Regions from separate parts of the Paenarthrobacter sp. UW852 genome, predicted to be linked through region 1. Evidence: riboswitches for the same ligand, from Rfam matches in the RefSeq annotation. Region 1 holds a riboswitch; each other region holds the start of a gene.
What was found. Region 1 has a riboswitch for thiamine pyrophosphate ahead of thiC (phosphomethylpyrimidine synthase ThiC). Riboswitches for the same ligand answer to the same signal wherever they lie in the genome.
Positions count from the first base shown of each region.

Region 2: linked by a shared signal. The riboswitch ahead of thiD (bifunctional hydroxymethylpyrimidine kinase/phosphomethylpyrimidine kinase) and the one ahead of thiC (phosphomethylpyrimidine synthase ThiC) in region 1 are both predicted to bind thiamine pyrophosphate.
Region 3: linked by a shared signal. The riboswitch ahead of thiO (glycine oxidase ThiO) and the one ahead of thiC (phosphomethylpyrimidine synthase ThiC) in region 1 are both predicted to bind thiamine pyrophosphate.
Region 4: linked by a shared signal. The riboswitch ahead of NEK97_RS08510 (ECF transporter S component) and the one ahead of thiC (phosphomethylpyrimidine synthase ThiC) in region 1 are both predicted to bind thiamine pyrophosphate.

Region 1 is NZ_JAMSGY010000003.1:58,836-63,238, reverse strand. Features, by position in the region: gene ffh (signal recognition particle protein) at 1-164, shown strand, start outside; gene NEK97_RS06495 (alpha/beta fold hydrolase) at 224-946, shown strand; gene thiC (phosphomethylpyrimidine synthase ThiC) at 929-2,776, opposite strand; TPP riboswitch at 2,772-2,879, opposite strand; gene NEK97_RS06485 (amidohydrolase family protein) at 2,963-4,045, shown strand; gene NEK97_RS06480 (VOC family protein) at 4,125-4,403, shown strand, end outside.
Region 2 is NZ_JAMSGY010000001.1:61,223-65,625, forward strand. Features, by position in the region: gene NEK97_RS00320 (Rne/Rng family ribonuclease) at 1-2,049, shown strand, start outside; TPP riboswitch at 2,214-2,312, shown strand; gene thiD (bifunctional hydroxymethylpyrimidine kinase/phosphomethylpyrimidine kinase) at 2,303-3,814, shown strand; gene rplU (50S ribosomal protein L21) at 4,190-4,403, shown strand, end outside.
Region 3 is NZ_JAMSGY010000003.1:403,988-408,390, reverse strand. Features, by position in the region: gene NEK97_RS08015 (DEAD/DEAH box helicase) at 1-633, opposite strand, end outside; gene NEK97_RS08010 (RNB domain-containing ribonuclease) at 911-2,389, opposite strand; gene thiE (thiamine phosphate synthase) at 2,456-3,139, opposite strand; TPP riboswitch at 3,167-3,286, shown strand; gene thiO (glycine oxidase ThiO) at 3,279-4,403, shown strand, end outside.
Region 4 is NZ_JAMSGY010000004.1:76,639-81,041, reverse strand. Features, by position in the region: gene NEK97_RS08515 (ABC transporter ATP-binding protein) at 1-927, opposite strand, end outside; gene NEK97_RS08510 (ECF transporter S component) at 927-1,547, opposite strand; TPP riboswitch at 1,625-1,761, opposite strand; gene NEK97_RS08505 (NUDIX hydrolase) at 2,031-2,714, shown strand; gene NEK97_RS08500 (DUF4235 domain-containing protein) at 2,751-3,011, shown strand; gene mnhG (monovalent cation/H(+) antiporter subunit G) at 3,095-3,484, opposite strand; gene NEK97_RS08490 (monovalent cation/H+ antiporter complex subunit F) at 3,474-3,752, opposite strand; gene NEK97_RS08485 (Na+/H+ antiporter subunit E) at 3,749-4,315, opposite strand; gene NEK97_RS08480 (Na+/H+ antiporter subunit D) at 4,312-4,403, opposite strand, start outside.

The DNA of each region.
Region 1 (4,403 bases):
GCAACCCGGCCAAGGCAGCCCAGGAACTTCGCGATGCGGAGGCCAAACGGGCAAACGCTGCTTCAGCGGCCCCCACGGGCGCGGCTTTTGGGCAAGGCGCGGCGGACTTCGACCCGTCGTCGCTGAACCTTCCCAAGGGCTTCGACAAGTTCCTCGGTAAGTAGACAGTGCGTCCCAGCTGCCAGGCAGTTGGGATGTCAGAGCCGTGGAATAGGCTGAACCAATGCACAAGCAGCGCGTAGTCTTCGTTCACGGCCTGGGGAGTTTCGGCGCCGCAGCATGGCCGAAGCAACACGGCATGGCGCTGGCCTATGACGCCCTGTTCCTGAGGCGGCACGGCTTTTCGGCGGTCGAGGAACCGGCGCCATCCAATGTGGCGGCAGATGTCGCCATCGTGATCAATGCGTTGGCCGATGCCGGTGGAGGCCACGTCGTGGCGCACGAACAGGGCGCCATTTCCGCCATGCTGGCAGCTATTGAGCGTCCTGATCTTGTGCATTCGCTGTCGTTGGTGGAGCCGGCGTGCTTGTCGCTGACAGCCGAACTGCCGGCCACGGCCTCCCACCGTGCGCTGATGGAGCCGTTGTTCGACGTCCGGACACAATTGAACGACGCCGACTACCAGCGGGAATACTTCCGCAGGGCTTTCTCGGCCGAAACCGGGGGACTGGACACGCCGGAGGCCCGGAAGTCTGCGCGGCGCCTCAGGCTCCAGGCACCGCCATGGGAGGCACCGCTTCACATTGTGCCCGGCGTTCCCACCTTGGTCCTTACGGGTGGTTGGGAGCCGCTCTACGAGGAAATTGCGGGATACCTCCAGGAGACCGGCGCCCTCCGCCGGGTAGCAGCGGGCGGGCACCGGCCCCAGGATTCAGTGGATGGCGATCACATCATCCGCTCGTTTGTCGCGGACGTGGGACGGGCCATGTCAGTTCAGGCGTCCTGAGCTGCCATTGCCCGCAGTGCCGGGTACCTGCAGTTCCGGCAGGTAGACTTTCCCGCCTGATGCCAGGAACTCCTGGCTTTTTTCCCTCATGCCGTTGTACATGCCGGCGATTGCGGCCTGCGCTTCAGCTGAACCGTACTCATCGCGGATATCCTGGCTGATCCGCATGGAGCAGAATTTCGGCCCGCACATCGAGCAGAAGTGCGCGGTCTTGGCCGGCTCGGCGGGCAGGGTTTCGTCGTGGAACGCCTCGGCTGTCACAGGATCGAGGGACAGCGCGAACTGGTCGCGCCAACGGAACTCGAAGCGGGCTTTGGACAGTGCATCGTCGCGCTCGTTCGCGCCAGGGTGCCCCTTGGCGAGGTCAGCGGCGTGGGCGGCGATCTTGTAGGTGATCACACCGGTTTTGACGTCGTCCTTGTTCGGCAGGCCAAGGTGTTCCTTGGGTGTCACGTAGCAGAGCATTGCCGTGCCGTAGCGGGCGATTTCGGTCGCGCCAATGGCCGAGGTGATGTGGTCGTAGCCGGGCGCCACATCCGTGACCAAGGGACCCAGTGTGTAGAACGGGGCACCCTTGCACAGTTCCTGCTGGCGTTCGACGTTTTCACGTACCAAGTGGAAGGGGATGTGCCCCGGGCCTTCAACCATGACCTGGACATCGAACTCCCACGCCCGCTGGGTCAGCTCGGCAAGGGTGTCCAGCTCTGCGAACTGCGCGGCATCATTGGCGTCCGCGATGGAGCCGGGACGCAGCCCGTCGCCGAGCGAAAAGGCGACATCGTACTTGGCGAAGATCTCGCACAGTTCGTCGAAGTGGGTGTAGAGGAAGTTCTCCTGGTGGTGGGCCAGGCACCAGCCGGCCATGATCGAGCCGCCGCGGGAAACGATGCCGGTGACGCGATTGGCAGTCAACGGGACGTAGCGCAGCAGCACCCCGGCATGGACGGTCATGTAGTCCACCCCTTGTTCGCACTGTTCAATCACGGTGTCGCGGAAGATCTCCCACGTGAGCTTATTGGCTTCGCCATTGACCTTTTCGAGTGCCTGATAAATGGGAACCGTGCCGATTGGAACGGGGGAGTTGCGGATGATCCATTCCCGCGTGGTGTGGATGTCATCGCCGGTGGAGAGGTCCATGACCGTATCGGCACCCCATTGCGCCGCCCACTGCAGTTTGTCGACTTCCTCGGTGATGGAGCTGGTCACCGCGGAGTTGCCAATATTGGCGTTGATCTTGACCAGGAACGCCTTGCCGATAATCATCGGTTCGGATTCCGGGTGATTGATGTTGCTGGGGATGATGGCGCGTCCGGCGGCAACTTCGCTGCGGACCAATTCGACATCGCAGTTCTCGCGCAAGGCCACGAACTGCATCTCCTCCGTCACGATGCCCTTCCGGGCGTAGTGCATCTGTGTGACGGTCTTCTGCTCGACGGCGCGGCGGGGCACCGGTTGTGCGCCCTTCCACTCCGCCGATGCCGCACCGCGCCGGACCGCGGACTTGCCGTCGTCGAGCAGGTTCCTTTCACGGCCCGAGTACGGCTCCGTGTCGCCCCGGCCTTCGATCCAGGGTGCACGGAACGGTTCCAGCCCGACTCTCGGATCACTGCCCGGTCCGGCAGTTCGATAAACCTGCAGGGGCGGGTTGGCTTGGCCATTGGGGGAGGGTTCCAGCGCGATCTCGGTGACAGGAACGCGAATGCCATGTTCGGGATCTTCAAGCCACCCCAGCGAGTGGGATTTCAGCGACTGCGTCACGGTTTCCGGTGCCCCGGTCTCCACGACGGACGCGTTTTGGGCAGGGCTGTGCTGTGTTTCTGTGGTGCTCAAGGGACTGCTCACTTCCTTCGCCGGCATTACCCGGACAGGTTCAACGGTCGCAGACTGCCTCAGTCCGATCTCAGCCCCTGCAGGGGCCCCCGTGTGGTCGTAGACGAAGCTACCACAGCTGCCTGCGGCCGCACAGTCATATGGCGTTGCAGGCCTGCCCGGAACGTACAGGGCTAGGCTTTTGCCATGGCCAACATCATCGAATTCAGCGGTACGGTGCTCGTAGCGGCAGGCAAGGAGCGGAGGGGCATGTGGTCCGTTGACGGTCGCCTGACATTCATCCAGCCCGTGGCGGCACCGGACGTTGTGCTCGACGGCTGGGTCCTGCCCGGCTTTGTCGACGCCCACTGCCACATCGGTTTGGGGCCGGGCGGTGCCGTTGATGAGCAGACCACCCTCGCCCAGGCACGGGCAGACCTGGCGGCCGGCACACTGTTGATCCGTGATGCAGGATCGCCCAGTGACACGCGCTGGGTCCAAGGGCGTGCGGATTTGCCGCGACTGATCAGGGCTGGCCGGCACATAGCCAGGGATCGGCGGTACCTCCGAGGACTGGGCCATGAAATCGAGCCCGAACAGCTCGTGGAGACCGTCCGCAAAGAAGCCCGTGACGGCGATGGCTGGGTGAAACTCGTGGGCGACTGGATCGATCGCGGCATTGGTGACCTGGCCGCATCCTTCCCGGCCAAGCTGGTCAAGGACGCCATTTCGGCCGCGCACGATGAGGGAGCCAGGGTTACGGCCCACTGCTTCGCAGAAGACACCATTGACGACATGCTGGACGCCAATATCGACTGCATCGAACACGCTACGGGCCTCTTGCCGCGGCACCTTCCGCGGCTTGTGGAGCAGGGCGTTCCGATTGTCCCTACGCTGGTCAACATTGCGACTTTTCCGGAGATTTCCGCCCAGGCCGCGCCCAAGTTCCCCGTCTACGCAGATCACATGGCGAAGCTGTGGGAACGCCGCCACGACCGCGTGCTGGAGGCCTTCGAAGCCGGTGTCACCATCTACACGGGCACCGATGCCGGCAGCGTGATCAAGCACGGCCGGATTGCGGACGAGATGAAGGAACTGCACGACGCCGGCCTGCCGCCTTCCGCTGTCCTGGAGGCCGCAACGTGGGGCGCAAGGGCGTGGCTGGGTGCCGAAGCCATCAGCGAAGGGGCGAGTGCCGACGTCGTTCTCTGCCGTGAAGATCCGCGGGTCGCCCTCAACACCGTGGCCGAACTCCAGCACATCGTTTTACGTGGCGGGATCATCCGTTAGGAATAAATTGAAGCTTCAAGTATTTTAGTACTAGTAGAAGGTGCCGAAAGGGCGGCAGCCTCAAACCCAGGAGCTTCACATGACTACAGCAAACAGCCAGGATCTTCTTCCTGCCGAACTCACCATGGGCACCGTCATGCTCAAGGTAGGCGACATGAAGGTCATGAGCGACTACTACCAGCGCGCCTTGGGCCTGGACATCGTGGCCGAGCAGGATGGCGGACTGTACTTGGGCCGCACGGGAAAGCCTGTTGTCCACCTGGCGCCTGCCTCAGGTCTGCAGATCCCGGGCCGTGGGGAAGCGGGCCTGTTCCACACCGCCATCCTCTTTGAGGACCAGCCATCCCTGGCGGCCACC
Region 2 (4,403 bases), on a different contig from region 1:
CTTGAGGACGGCGTCCTGGCCGAGCACTTCGTGTCCAAGACACAACAGGACTCGCTGATCGGCAATGTGTACCTCGGCAAGGTCCAGAACGTACTGCCTTCCATGGAAGCCGCGTTCGTGGACATCGGCCGTGGCCGTAACGCCGTGCTGTACGCCGGCGAAGTCAATTGGGATGCTGTCAACCTTGAAGGCCAGCCGCGCCGGATCGAGAACGCCCTGAAGTCAGGCGATTCTGTCCTGGTGCAGGTCACGAAGGACCCCGTGGGTCACAAGGGTGCCCGGCTGACCAGCCAAATTTCGCTGCCGGGCCGCTACCTGGTGTACGTACCGGGCGGCTCAATGACCGGTATCTCCCGCAAGTTGCCGGACGTCGAACGCAACCGCCTCAAGCGCATCCTTAAGGACCGCTTGCCGGAAAACGCCGGCGTCATTGTCCGCACCGCAGCTGAAGGTGCCTCGGAAGAAGAGCTGACGCACGACATCAACCGCCTGCGCGCTCAGTGGGAGGGCATTGAGGGGCAAGCCTCCTCAACCAAGGTCCTTGCACCGGAATTGCTGTACGGCGAACCCGACCTGACCATCAAGGTAGTGCGCGACGTCTTCAACGAAGACTTCTCCAAGCTGATCGTCTCCGGCGACGACGCATGGGACACCATCGAGGCCTACGTGACCTACGTTGCCCCTGACCTGGTGGGCCGCCTCGAGAAGTGGACCAAGGACCAGGACATCTTCGCTGCCTGGCGCATCGACGAGCAGATCCACAAGGCCCTGGAACGCAAGGTCTTCCTGCCCTCGGGTGGTTCGTTGGTCATTGACCGCACCGAAGCCATGACCGTGGTGGACGTCAACACCGGAAAGTTCACCGGCAGCGGCGGCAACCTCGAAGAGACTGTCACCAAGAACAACCTCGAAGCTGCCGAGGAAGTAGTCCGCCAGCTGCGCCTGCGCGATATCGGCGGCATCATTGTCATCGACTTCATCGACATGGTCCTGGAATCCAACCGCGATCTTGTGCTGCGCCGCATGGTTGAGTGCCTTGGCCGCGACCGTACCAAGCACCAGGTCGCTGAAGTCACGTCGTTGGGCCTGGTGCAGATGACGCGTAAGCGCATGGGCACCGGCCTCCTCGAGGTCTTCGGCGAGCAGTGCGAGCACTGCGCCGGCCGTGGCGTCGTGACACACGATGAGCCGGTGGAACACCGCCGTGCGAACGTTGTGGCCGCTGAGCACCACCGCCCGCACACGGAATCGACGCAGCAGCAGCCGGCGGCCCGTACGGAACGGAAGCGCCGCCGAGGCAAGGGTGGGGGACAGGCTGTTTCCGAAGCCCCCGCTCCGGTTCAGTCTGCGCCGGCCGCGCACGCGGCCTCGCCAACGCACCCGGAACCGCAGGACCCTGCGCGCCAGGCAAAGGCCGAGGCAACCCGCGCTGCGTTGGCTACCATCGCGGCTGCAGCACACGCTGCCCACCTGCACGACGACGAGCTTCACCGTGCAGAGGAACTGGCGCGGTCAACTCATCAGACGGCTGCCGACGAACCCGTAGCTCATGGCAACGACGAAGAATCAACGGCCCACGAGGCAGCAGTCCGGGAAGCACGCTCCACCCCGGTCCTGCGTTTCGGTGGCGAAGAAGTCGCTTTGCCGTTCGTTGAACACCAGGACGAACCACAGGCGGCCAAACCGGCAATGAGCCTGGATCTGCTGGCGGAGGCATTCTCCCACCTGGGAGCGGCGCCGGAGGCGGAAGCGGAACCAGCTGCCGTCCGCGAAGCTGTTGCTGCCCCGAAGGTGGCTGCCCCGGCTCGGGCCGCTGAGCAGGATCGGGAAGCCGCTTCGACGTCCGGGAGTCGCCGAGGTCGCCGTAACCGCAGCGCAAGCAGGGCCCAAGGTGCGGCCAACGAAACCAGCGTTGAACACCATGAAGTGACTGCGTCGGCGCCACAAGGTTCGTCCCACGAGGCTAAGGCCCCTGTGGAACCAGCCAAAAAGGCACCCGCAGACGAGCCCATCATCCTGGGAGTCGGCGTGCCGGCTTCCGAGCTCTGATCCGCTCACGGCTTATCGGACCCCGTAGCAACTGCCCCGGCAGTCGCTACGGGGTCTTTTGCGCGTCCAGGACGTCCATGGCCAGACCTGGGGACGTCAATGGGTCATATCCGGGCCCCTACGCAGCGCTGTTCCCGGGCCGGGCTGCTTCCCGGTTAGGCTGGGGGACAGACACGGGGTGCCTGGCGTTGGGCCGGGCTGAGATCCAGACCCGTTGAACCTGTCCGGTTAGCACCGGCGAAGGGATGTCCACATGACTGCAGCATATTCTCCTGTCTACCCGGTTGCTTCGGGCAGGCCAACACCGCGGGTGCTGAGTATCGCCGGCTCCGACCCTTCCGGTGGGGCAGGGATCCAGGCGGACTTGAAGAGCATCGCGGCCCACGGTGGTTACGGCATGGCTGCAATCACCGCCCTCACAGCCCAGAACACCGTGGGCGTCAGCGCCGTGCACGTGCCCCCCGTCGAATTTCTGCGCCAACAACTGGACGCCATCAGCAACGACATTGAGATTGACGCCGTCAAAATCGGCATGCTCGGCGACGCAGAGGTCATCGACGAAGTCCGCAGCTGGCTCGAAAAGGTGCGTCCCGCCGTCGTGGTCCTGGACCCGGTGATGGTGGCAACCAGCGGAGACAGGCTCCTGCGCGAGTCCGCTGAGAAGGCGTTGCGTTCGCTTTTGCCCCTGGCAGACCTCCTGACCCCGAACCTTCCCGAGCTGGCGGTGCTCCTGGGTGAAACGGAGGCGACGGACTGGGCTTCGGCGCTGGACCAGGGTAAGCGGTTGGCCGCTGAGTACGGGAACACGGTCCTTGTGAAGGGCGGCCACTTGGCGGGAACGGCGTGTCCTGATGCTTTGGTGAATACGAGCGGGTTGCTGCGGCAGGACGTGGTCGAGGTCGACGGGCCCCGCATCGATACCCGGAACAGCCACGGCACAGGGTGTTCGTTGTCGTCCGCCCTGGCCACGGTGCAGGTTAGCACGGGGGACTGGGAAGCTTCACTGCGGGAGGTGAAGCCTTGGTTGCTTGAGGCTTTGAGGCAGTCCGGGGCGTTGGAAGTAGGACGAGGAAGCGGGCCGATCCACCACTTCCACCACCAGCGGAGTCTGAGGCCCGGCGAGTTCGCAGCGACTTTGTGGGAACTCGCACGCGCGGAGCTCGAGGCGATCCATCGGCTTGGCTTCATCGATGGCCTTCAGAAGGGCAGCCTGCCGGAATCCGCGTTCGGCTATTACCTGGCCCAGGACGCGATCTACCTCAACGGCTACTCCCGGGTCCTGGCCCGGGCCAGCGCCCTGGCTCCTACTGAAGACGAGCAGTTGTTCTGGGCCAAGGGCTCCCGGCAGTGCCTGGAGGTCGAGTCGGAATTGCACAGGAACTGGCTCAGCAGCCGCGACGTGTCCGGGACAACGGGTCCCGTGACCAAGTCCTATGTGGACCATTTGCTGGCCTGTTCGGCATCGGGAAGCTACGCGGTGCTCCTGGCGGCGATTCTTCCCTGCTACTGGTTGTACGCGGAAGTGGGCCAGAAACTCCACCACGCCTACGTGGAAGCAGGTTCCCCTGTGGACCACGCATACGCGGAGTGGTTGAAGACGTACGCGGACGAAGACTTCGCCGAGGCAACCAGGACTGCGATCAAGCTCACGGACGCGGCGGCCCTTGCGGCCTCGCCGGCGGATCGCGAGGCCATGATGGAAGCCTTCACCCAGTCCTGCCGCTACGAAACTGCCTTCTTCGACGCGCCACGGGTTTTCTCATGACCTCTCCGGTCGGGCGTCCGGGCGGGTAATTTGCGAGGCTCGCCGCGCGTCGCAGGGCAAATCGCGTTAATCGTGCCCAAACCCTGTAGGCTGTATGGGCACGGTGCCGGGAGAGTCCGTTACAACTGGTGACGCGAGTCACGTGGTAGCCTCCGGACCCGGCCTCATTTGCAGCTGAAGGTCAAACTAGCGTAATCTTGATCTTCGGTGCTTACGCCAACACTTGGGTTATGCCCCTTGGAATTGTTCATGGGATGACTCGCGGACTTCGTTCAGAAGTCCACGGCGTTGAGGCACAGCGCGAACCAAGCCTGATTCCGGTTCAGGTTCCGCACGCAAATTTAGTTATAAACGTCGAGAGAAGTGAGTACCCAAGTGGTGTACGCGATTGTCCGCGCAGGCGGCCGCCAAGAAAAAGTTTCCGTTGGAGACTACGTAACGCTTAACCGCGTCCCCGGTGGAGCCGGTAGCACGCTTGAGCTGCCCGCCTTGCTCCTGGTTGACGGCGACAAGGTCACCTCCGCAGCTGCGGAACTGGCCAACGTCAAGGTTACGGCTGAGATCCTCGAAGACCTCCGTGGTCCGAAGA
Region 3 (4,403 bases), 350 kb from region 1:
CTCTACGTCGGGAAGGAAGCCAAGGTCCAGCATTTCGTCGGCCTCGTCAAGAATCACCATCTTGACGTTCTTCAAGCTCAGGTGCTTCTGCTTGTAGAGGTCGATCAGTCGGCCAGGGGTACCTACGACGATCTCGACGCCCTTCTGCAGCGCATCGATCTGGGGTTCGTAGGCCCGGCCGCCGTAGATGGTGGCGATGCGCGCGTTGCGCTTGCGCGAGGCCGTCTGGAGATCGTTGGCGACCTGCACGGCAAGTTCGCGGGTGGGGACGATGACCAGTGCCTGCGGTGCGCCGGGAACGGCGAGCTTGTCATAGCCGGCGTCGTCGCGGCCTACAACGCGCTGCAGGGCAGGTACGCCGAAGCCGAGGGTTTTGCCTGTACCAGTCTTGGCCTGGCCGATGATGTCGTGGCCGCCCAGTGCGACGGGCAGGGTCATGGCCTGGATGGGGAACGGGTGGGTGATCCCGGCATCTGCCAAGGACTCCACGATGTCTGCGCGCACGTTGAAGTCTGCAAACGACTTCTCTTCGATCTCGTGGGGCTTCTCGTCCGAGACGATGGTTTCCTCGGGCTCGAGGGTTTCTGTTCCGGTGGGGTCCGTCAGGACTTCATGGGTATGCAATTCACTCACAGGGAGTTTCCTTATTCATTTGGGCATTGGCGCCGCATGCTCAACGGGGGCGGCATAGCCGTACCGGAGCACCAACGGGCGCGCAAGCAAGTCCAGTGGAAGCCGATCGCGGGCTATCTAAGTACTGGCACTGGTGACCAGTTGGTACATCTCAAGATCGCGTAGGGGCGGGCTTGTTGAGTTCAAAAATTAACTGAATCAACGACCGGGCATCCATTACTACACGCCCAGTCTATCCTCTGGGAGCCCGAAAGCCCGGATTGGGGATTGAACGGCGCTATGGCAGCAGTTCAAACAGGATCTCCCGGCTGGCAATGTCAGCCTTGACCAGCCGGACGCGGACCTTGGTCCCGGACTCCAGTTCGCCGTCGCAACGGGCGGTCACGGCGGGCTCCGCTATTTGGACGATTCCGTATGGACCGCCGTTGCCGTTCCCGTTGCCCTTTCCGTTCCCGTTCCCGTTTGGCTTGGAGCCGGAAATGACCACCGCATCAAATTCCTGGCCAACATGGTTGGCAACCAGTGCCGCCTCAACCGTGTCCAAGGCGGCACGCTCGAGGCGGCCAGCGAGTTGATCGGACGAGGCCATGATCTCGGGCAAGGACGGCAAGGCTTCCCGGGCCCAGGCAGGGATGTCCCGCTTGTTGCTCAGTGCCTCGCAGATCACCAGGACGAAACGGTCGATGAGGCGGCGCAACGGTGCTGTGGTGTGCGCGTACGGAGCGCCGATGGCTGCCTGGATGACTTCCGTCGGGACCTCGCCGTCGAAAGGTGTGTAGTTGGCACCCCTGAACAACGTCCCGGCTGAGTGCAGGATGGCGAGTTGCTTCGGGTCTGATGCGTCCAGGGTCCGCAGGTATTCGCCGTAGCTGATCCGTCCGTCCCAGGGTTTACCAAGGGCCGTGGTCTGCCTTTTGAAGTGCCGCAGGGAGCGTTCGTCCGGTGCGGGCATGGTGCGCAGTATGCCAACCTTGCCGTCCAGCATCAGCTGAGCTGCCGCCATCCCGGTCATGAGTGAAATCTGCGCGTTCCAGTCCTCCACCGGCAACGACGGGGCAGCAACGATCCTGTACCCGCCGCCGTCGGCCGCTTGGACGATCTCCTGTTCGGGCATGTTCAGGCTCGCACCGCCGCGGAGGCGTTCGAGTTCAACCCGTTTCAACCCCACTTCCTTGAGGAGCTGCAGTACGGGCGGTGCCGTTCCGTCGTCGATTTGCTCCTGGACGCCCTTGTAACTTAGCTTGGCCCGGCTGCGCACGGTGGCGCGGCCTACTGTCACCGTCACTGCTTCGGCCTGCGCGTCGAGGACGAAATCCCAGACGAAGGCGCCACAGTCCTGCTCTGCCAGCAGGCTGCCGGCATGTTCGCTGATGATTTCCGGGTGCAAGGGAATGCGTCCATCCGGAGCATAGAAGGTCTGGCCGCGCCGGCGTGTCTCCGTGTCGAGGGCACCACCGGGAGCCACGAAGGACGGAACGTCGGCGATCGCATAGAGGACCTTGTAACCGTCACCGGCGCGCTCTATGAACAGCGCCTGGTCCAGGTCCGTCGACGTGGCGGGGTCGATGGTGACAAACGGAATGTCCCGAAGGTCGCGTTCAGGCAGCTTCAGGTCCGCCACGGCTTCTCGGGCTTCTTCCACTGCCCCCGTGGGGTAGTCGCCTGGGAGTTCCAGCTCCGTCCGGAGTGCGGCGAGGGCCGCTGCGAGCTGGTCCGACGAGTCGTCGACGTTGGGTGCAATCCGATGATGTGACACGAAAATCAGGGTAGCCCGGATTCCGGGGATCACACCATGTCAAGGCCGCACGGTGAGCGACTTTCGCTAAATTGAGTCCAGGGCTTCCAGCAGCGACTTGGCAGCCGCCGTCGGGTCTGCGGCTTCGGTGATGGCACGGACAACCACGATCCTGCTGGCCCCCGCCGAAAGGACCTGTTCCACGTTGCCCAGGTCGATGCCGCCAATAGCGAACCACGGGAGCTGCACGGCGCCGTCGGTCGTTTCCGTGGCACGCCTCATCGCTTCTGCGGCATATGTGACCAGGTCCGGCCCAACGGCTTGGCGCCCCGGTTTGGTGGGTGTCGCCCAAACCGGTCCGACACAGAAATAGTCCAGGCCGCCGTCGCCGGTAGAAGCGGCAATGGCCGCATTGACCTGCTCCGGAGTGTGGGTGGAAAGTCCAATCGCGGCAGGGGCCGGGAGGAAGGTCCGGGCCACCGGAAGGGGCAGGTCCTTCTGGCCCACGTGGAACACAGGAGCCCCGGAAACACTGGCAATATCGGCCCGATCGTTGACAGCCCACAGTCGGCCGTGCCGCTCGGCCACACTCCGCAGGATGGCCAGCAATTCCAGTTCTTCGGCTGCCTCGATCGACTTGTCCCGGAGCTGGATGATGTCCACCCCACCCTCGAAGGCGGCATCGACGAAGTCTTCGAAATCGCCCTGTCGCTTCCGGGCATCGGTGCACAAATAGAGTCGGGCTGAGGCGAGGGATTCAGGCTGGGTCATGGGAACCAGAGTAGTTCCTCTACACTGGGCACGTACTGCGGGAGCCGCGACGTTCGACTATGTGACCGTCCGGCTGAGAGGGCTTCAGCGCCGACCGCTTGACCTGATCCGGCTAATACCGGCGTAGGGAAGGGAATACATGGCAGACGCCATTCATGCAGATGTAGCCATTATCGGCGGCGGCATCATCGGGTTGGGCATCGCCCACCAACTGCGCAGGCTGGGCCGCTCAGTGGCCCTCATCGACCCTTGGCCCGCAAACGGCGCAACTTTCGCAGCGGCCGGGATGCTGGCACCCGTCAGTGAACTGCACTACCAGGAAGAAGAACTCCTGGAACTCATGGTCGAATCCTCCCGGCTGTGGCCCGCTTTTGTTGGCGCGCTGGCCGGAGGGGCGCACGCCGCCGGATACCGCACGACGCCGACCCTCGCCGTGGGTGCCGACGCCGCCGACCGCCGCGCGCTCGCAGACCTCCGGGTGGTACAGAAGGCTGCGGGCCTGGGAGTGGAGCCATTGGCCCTCCGGGAAGCGAGGGAGCGTGAGCCCTTGCTGAGTCCCCAAATTTCCTGTGCCTTCGACATCCCCACCGACCACCAGGTGGATCCCCGCAAGCTCGCCGCCTGCCTTTTGGCCGAACTTTCGGATCACTCTAGCGATGATCTGAGCTGGGTTACGGGGGCGGACAACGGATTCGCTGTGAAAGCGCTGGCACATCGTCTCCTGTGGGATGAAGGCAGGGTCTCTGGAGTCGAACTCGAGTCAGGCACCAAGGTCTTTGCCACCGAGACGGTGGTCGCAAACGGTCTGGGCGCCGCCGGCTTGGACGGCCTGCCCGAAGGGCTCACGCTTCCACTGCGGCCGGTCTATGGTGACATCCTCAGGCTTCGGGTTCCGGACAACCTGCAACCTCTCGTTACCTCCACCGTCCGGGGGATAGTGCGGGGCGTTCCCGTCTACATCGTCCCCCGCGACGACGGCACCGTGGTGATCGGAGCGACCCAGCGTGAGGACGGACTGTCCACGGCCTCCAACGCCGTCTCGGCGGGCGGCGTCTATCAACTCCTGCGCGACGCCCAGGTCCTGGTCCCCGCGGTCGCCGAACTCGAACTCCTGGAGGCAACAGCCCGCGCCAGGCCAGGGACGCCGGACAACGCACCGTTGCTTGGCCGCGTCGCCGGAACCAATGGCGACATTGAGGGTTTGGTGGTTGCCACCGGGTTCTTCCGTCACGGAGTCCTGCTGACACCGGTAGCCGCAAGGATT
Region 4 (4,403 bases), on a different contig from region 1:
CGGAGGGATGGTCCGGAATCCCTTTCGGCGGGGCTTTTCTCGCGAGACTGCCACATCCTGGGCGGCAAGGAGCAGTTGCGCGGTGGCGGTTTCACTTCGCCGGGCACGGGTTGCCGGGACGTATCCGGGAACCCAGACGCCGGCTGCCATCAGCATGGTCCGGGCCTCGGACAGGACCTGCTCCGGCGCCCCGTCCAACAGGACGCCCGGAGTGCCGTTGCCGCCGGATCCTGGCTGCAACACCACAATCCGGTCCACCAGGTCCTTCCACACGGACACGCGGTGTTCCACCACAACGAGGGTGGCTCCGGTCTTGTCGAGGCAGCGGCCCACTGCGTCCCGCACCTCAAGGACCCCTGCCGGGTCCAGGTTGGCCGTTGGTTCGTCCAGCAGGATCAGCCCGGGCCGCATCGCCAAAATCCCCGCAAGCGCGAGGCGCTGTTTCTGCCCGCCGGACAGGGCCGCCGTCGGATGATCCAACGCCAGTCCGCCGCCGGCAGCGGTCCGCAACCCGACGTCGTCGAGCGCTTCATGGACGCGGGCCCAAATTTCCTCCCGCGGCACGGCCAGGTTCTCGGCGCCGAAGGCGACGTCGTCCCCCACGCGGGACAGGACAACCTGCGTTTCCGGGTCCTGTTGCATCAGGCCGGCGCGGCCGCGCTGCTCCCGGGGAGAAGCGCCGTCCAGCAGCAGCGAGCCGGTCTCGTCCGAGTCGTCTTCTTCGTCCCCCAACACCCCCGCGAGGGCATGCAGGAGCGTGGACTTGCCCGCACCCGAGGGGCCGAGCAGCAGCACCCGCTCCCCAGGTTCGATCCGGAGGTCAAGGCCTTGGATGGCTGGCGAGGTCCTGCCGGCGTGCCGCCATCCCCAGCCCTCGGCTGTGATGGCGGCAGGCCGGACGTGGCTGCCGCGTTCAATGACGGGCATCAGCTGAAGACGGGCTCCGAAGCGGCCTTGCGCGACGCGAAGGAACTAAGGACGCCGGTTTTCGCCAGGCCGCGGGTGGCAATCCATGACAGTGCGCCCGCAATGATCGCCCCGGAGATTGTGGTGAACGTGATGTAAGTGAGCTTGTCGATTGCCTCGTAGGCGATGTTCCAGCCCCAGGGAAGGAACGAGTCGTTGAGGCCGCAGAAGAGGCCCGCACCTGCACCGGCAAGGAGCGAGGTGGGCAGGTTGAACTTCTTGTAGAGGAACGCGGCGAAGATGAGCTCCGCGCCGAGGCCCTGAAGGACGCCGGAGATCAGTACGGTTGTGCCGTACTGGGAGCCCATGATGAGTTCGCCTGTGGCTGCAACGGACTCGCAGAACAGGGCGGCACCCGGCTTACGGATAATGAGCATGCCCAGGACCGCCGGAATCATCCAACCGCCAGCGATCAGGCCCGTCAGCGGCGGATACGCCGCGTTCATGGGGATGGATACCAGTGCGGCGCCTTGGGACCATGCCCAGAAAATCACGCCGCCGGCGATGGCGATCAAGGCTGCCACCACAATGTCTACAACACGCCAGTTATAACTGGTCTTCTTCACGCTTACCGTGGTCATTTTTCTGCCTCCTGAGTTACAGGAGGGGAAAGTGCTCCCCGGAATACCCGGCTGGCCTGCGCCGCCCGGTTCCGGACACTCTGAGAAGCTCGACTCCCTTGCGCCGGTACTAACCGGATCAGGTTCGAGGGTCTGCGGCTGTCCGCACTCTCAGCGCCCTCGCGGCTCCCGCATCTCTGCAGGTTCCGACGGCGGCGCTCCCCTGTCGTTATTAAATCTGCCCTGCTGGGCTGGTTCAGTTTACACCTGCACTCCGCGGTGGGGACTGCTGTCCGGTCACAATCCGGCCCACCCTCACCGTTGCAAGGCCCACTCAGCACCCTTGCCCCACGCTTTGGCACGCACACCAGGCCTCGCAACCCAACGAACGCGCCTTGCGAGGCCCACTCTGCGCCCTTTCCCCACGCTTTGGCACGCACACCAGGCCTCGCAACGGACCTGAGAGAATAATCCAGCAGCATCCAAAGCGAAGGGGCACACTTCATGACGGACCAACCCGGCTCTGGCCTCCCAGACAACGTTGACGTGGCTGAAGCACGCCTCGCCGCAAGCGTCATCCTGCTCCGCGATACCCCGTCCGGGCTCGAGGCGTTCGTCCAGCACAGGGTCAGCACCATGGACTTCGCCGCAGGAATGGTGGTTTTCCCGGGAGGACGCGTGGACCCCGCCGACCACTCCGGGTGGGACTACGCCCCCGAACTGCTCAGCAGCCATGCGGCGGACTGGCAGGCCAGCTCCATCGGTTCCGACGATGCCGCTGCCAAAACAGGAATGGTGCTCACAGCCGCGATCCGGGAGGTCCGTGAGGAAGCCGGGCTGAGCATCGACGCCAGTGACCTGCGCCCATGGGCCAACTGGATTACCCCGATCGACATGCCCAAGCGTTTCGACACGTTCTTCTATGTGGCCAGGCCCTCGACGGACAGGGAGCCCCACCACCAAACAACCGAAGCGTGGCAATCCCTGTGGATGCCCGTGGAGGGAATCCTCGCGGCAGAGGCAGCAGGCACCCTGAAACTGATGCCGCCCACCTTCTACCTCCTCAAGGAAATCGCCGGATACGGGACCGTCGATGCCATATGGTCGGCCGAGCACACTGTCGTCCCCGTCCTGGCGCCCGTGGGCTCCCTGGCCGCGTTCCTCAAGGAACGGGAAAGCCGCCGCTAGCGTTGCCGGTCCACGCGTTGCAGCTAGGCTGGTGGCATGAACCTCTTCTTCAAGCTGATCGGCGCCGGAGTGAGCCTCGGGGCGGGCTTCGTCGGAACAAAACTCGTCAACAAAGGGTGGGAAAAGGCCACAGGCAACAAGCCGCCCACAGGCAACGATGACATGGAAACGAGCCTTCGCTCCGCCCTCACCTTCGCCCTGATCTCGGCGTTCGTGAGCACACTCATCCAGGTGCTGGCCAGCAGGGGCACCCAGCGTGCCATCGCCCGCTTCGCGAAGTCCCAGGACATCGTCTAGCGCATCACCGTTTGAAGCAACGCGGGGTCACTTCCGGCCCATAAATCCCCCTGGGATGGGCCGGAAGTGACCCCGCGTTGGCTTTAACCCTCCGGGTCGACTTGCCCCGCAGCCGCCCTCTGAACGACGGCCTCAAGTTCGTCCTTGGTCAGCATCTCCCGGTGTCCGTGCTTGGTGCGGTACGCGGCCCGACCCACCATGTGTGCCGACACGGGCGCGGTCAGCAGCTGGAAAATCCATGCCACCAACAGCACGGGCCAAACCCACCAGGTCCGCATTTGCAGGCCGATGGCCGCCAGCATGAGGAACAAGCCCAGGACCTGCGGTTTGGTAGCAGCGTGCATGCGGCTCATCAGGTCAGGGAAACGCAGCAAACCCACCGCGGCACCGAGGGACATCAGCGCTCCCACCACCAGGAACACAGCGGTCACACCGTCGATGACGGCATCCACGCCGGTGGCATCAGGACTCATTGCTCTGTTCCCTCCGCTCAGCCACGAACCGGGCTACTGTCACCGAGCCAATAAAGCCGATCACGGCCAGCGCTACCAGCAGCATCAGGTTATTCAGGTGCCGGTTCACCGCCATGTCGATCGCCAAGGCTGCGCCGAGAATGGCCAGCAAAACGTCGGATGCCAAGACCCGGTCCAGCAGCGAAGGACCGATCGCGATCCGCACAATGGCGCCGGCAGCGGCCAGGCTAAGAATCACGGCCGTAACTATGAGGACGATTTCCTTCACAGGGCTGCCCCTTTCACGCCTGGACTGATCTCGGCTCCCAACGCCTGGACTTCCTCGCGGGTGCCCATGATGCGGATCAAGCCGGCTTCAATGTTCTGGACTTCCTGACGGATCTTTTCGATGTCAGCCTCTTGGTAAATGTTGAGCGCGTGCAGGTACAGAGTGGACGTCGACCGGTCCACTTCCACCACCAACGAGCCCGGAATCAGGGAGATGACGTGCCCTGTTGCCGTCACCATGAGGTCGGAATGGCTACGCAACGGAACGGCGACGACGGCGCTGCGCACCTTTGGCCCTTTGACCACAGCAAGGTACAGCACGAGGAAGCTCGCTGCCACCACTTTGGCGAGGAAGATCAGCGCGAACGGAATGGCGCGCAGCACGTTGAACCTGCCGCTGAGCTCAACGGGAGGCAGGTAGAAGAACTTTGCCACCAGGACCGCGATCAGAGCACCGAACAGCAGGTTGCCCGGGCTGAAATCCCGCCACAGGGCACCCCAGACGATGACCAGCCAGATGAGCAGCGGCAGTTCAGTACGGAAGGAGTTCGGTTTACGGCTCATTTGGCACCAGCCCTCTGCGGCAACGCCGGAATCTCCACCGAATCACCCAGGACGGAATGGATGTACGCCGAGCGGTCCAGCATGATCT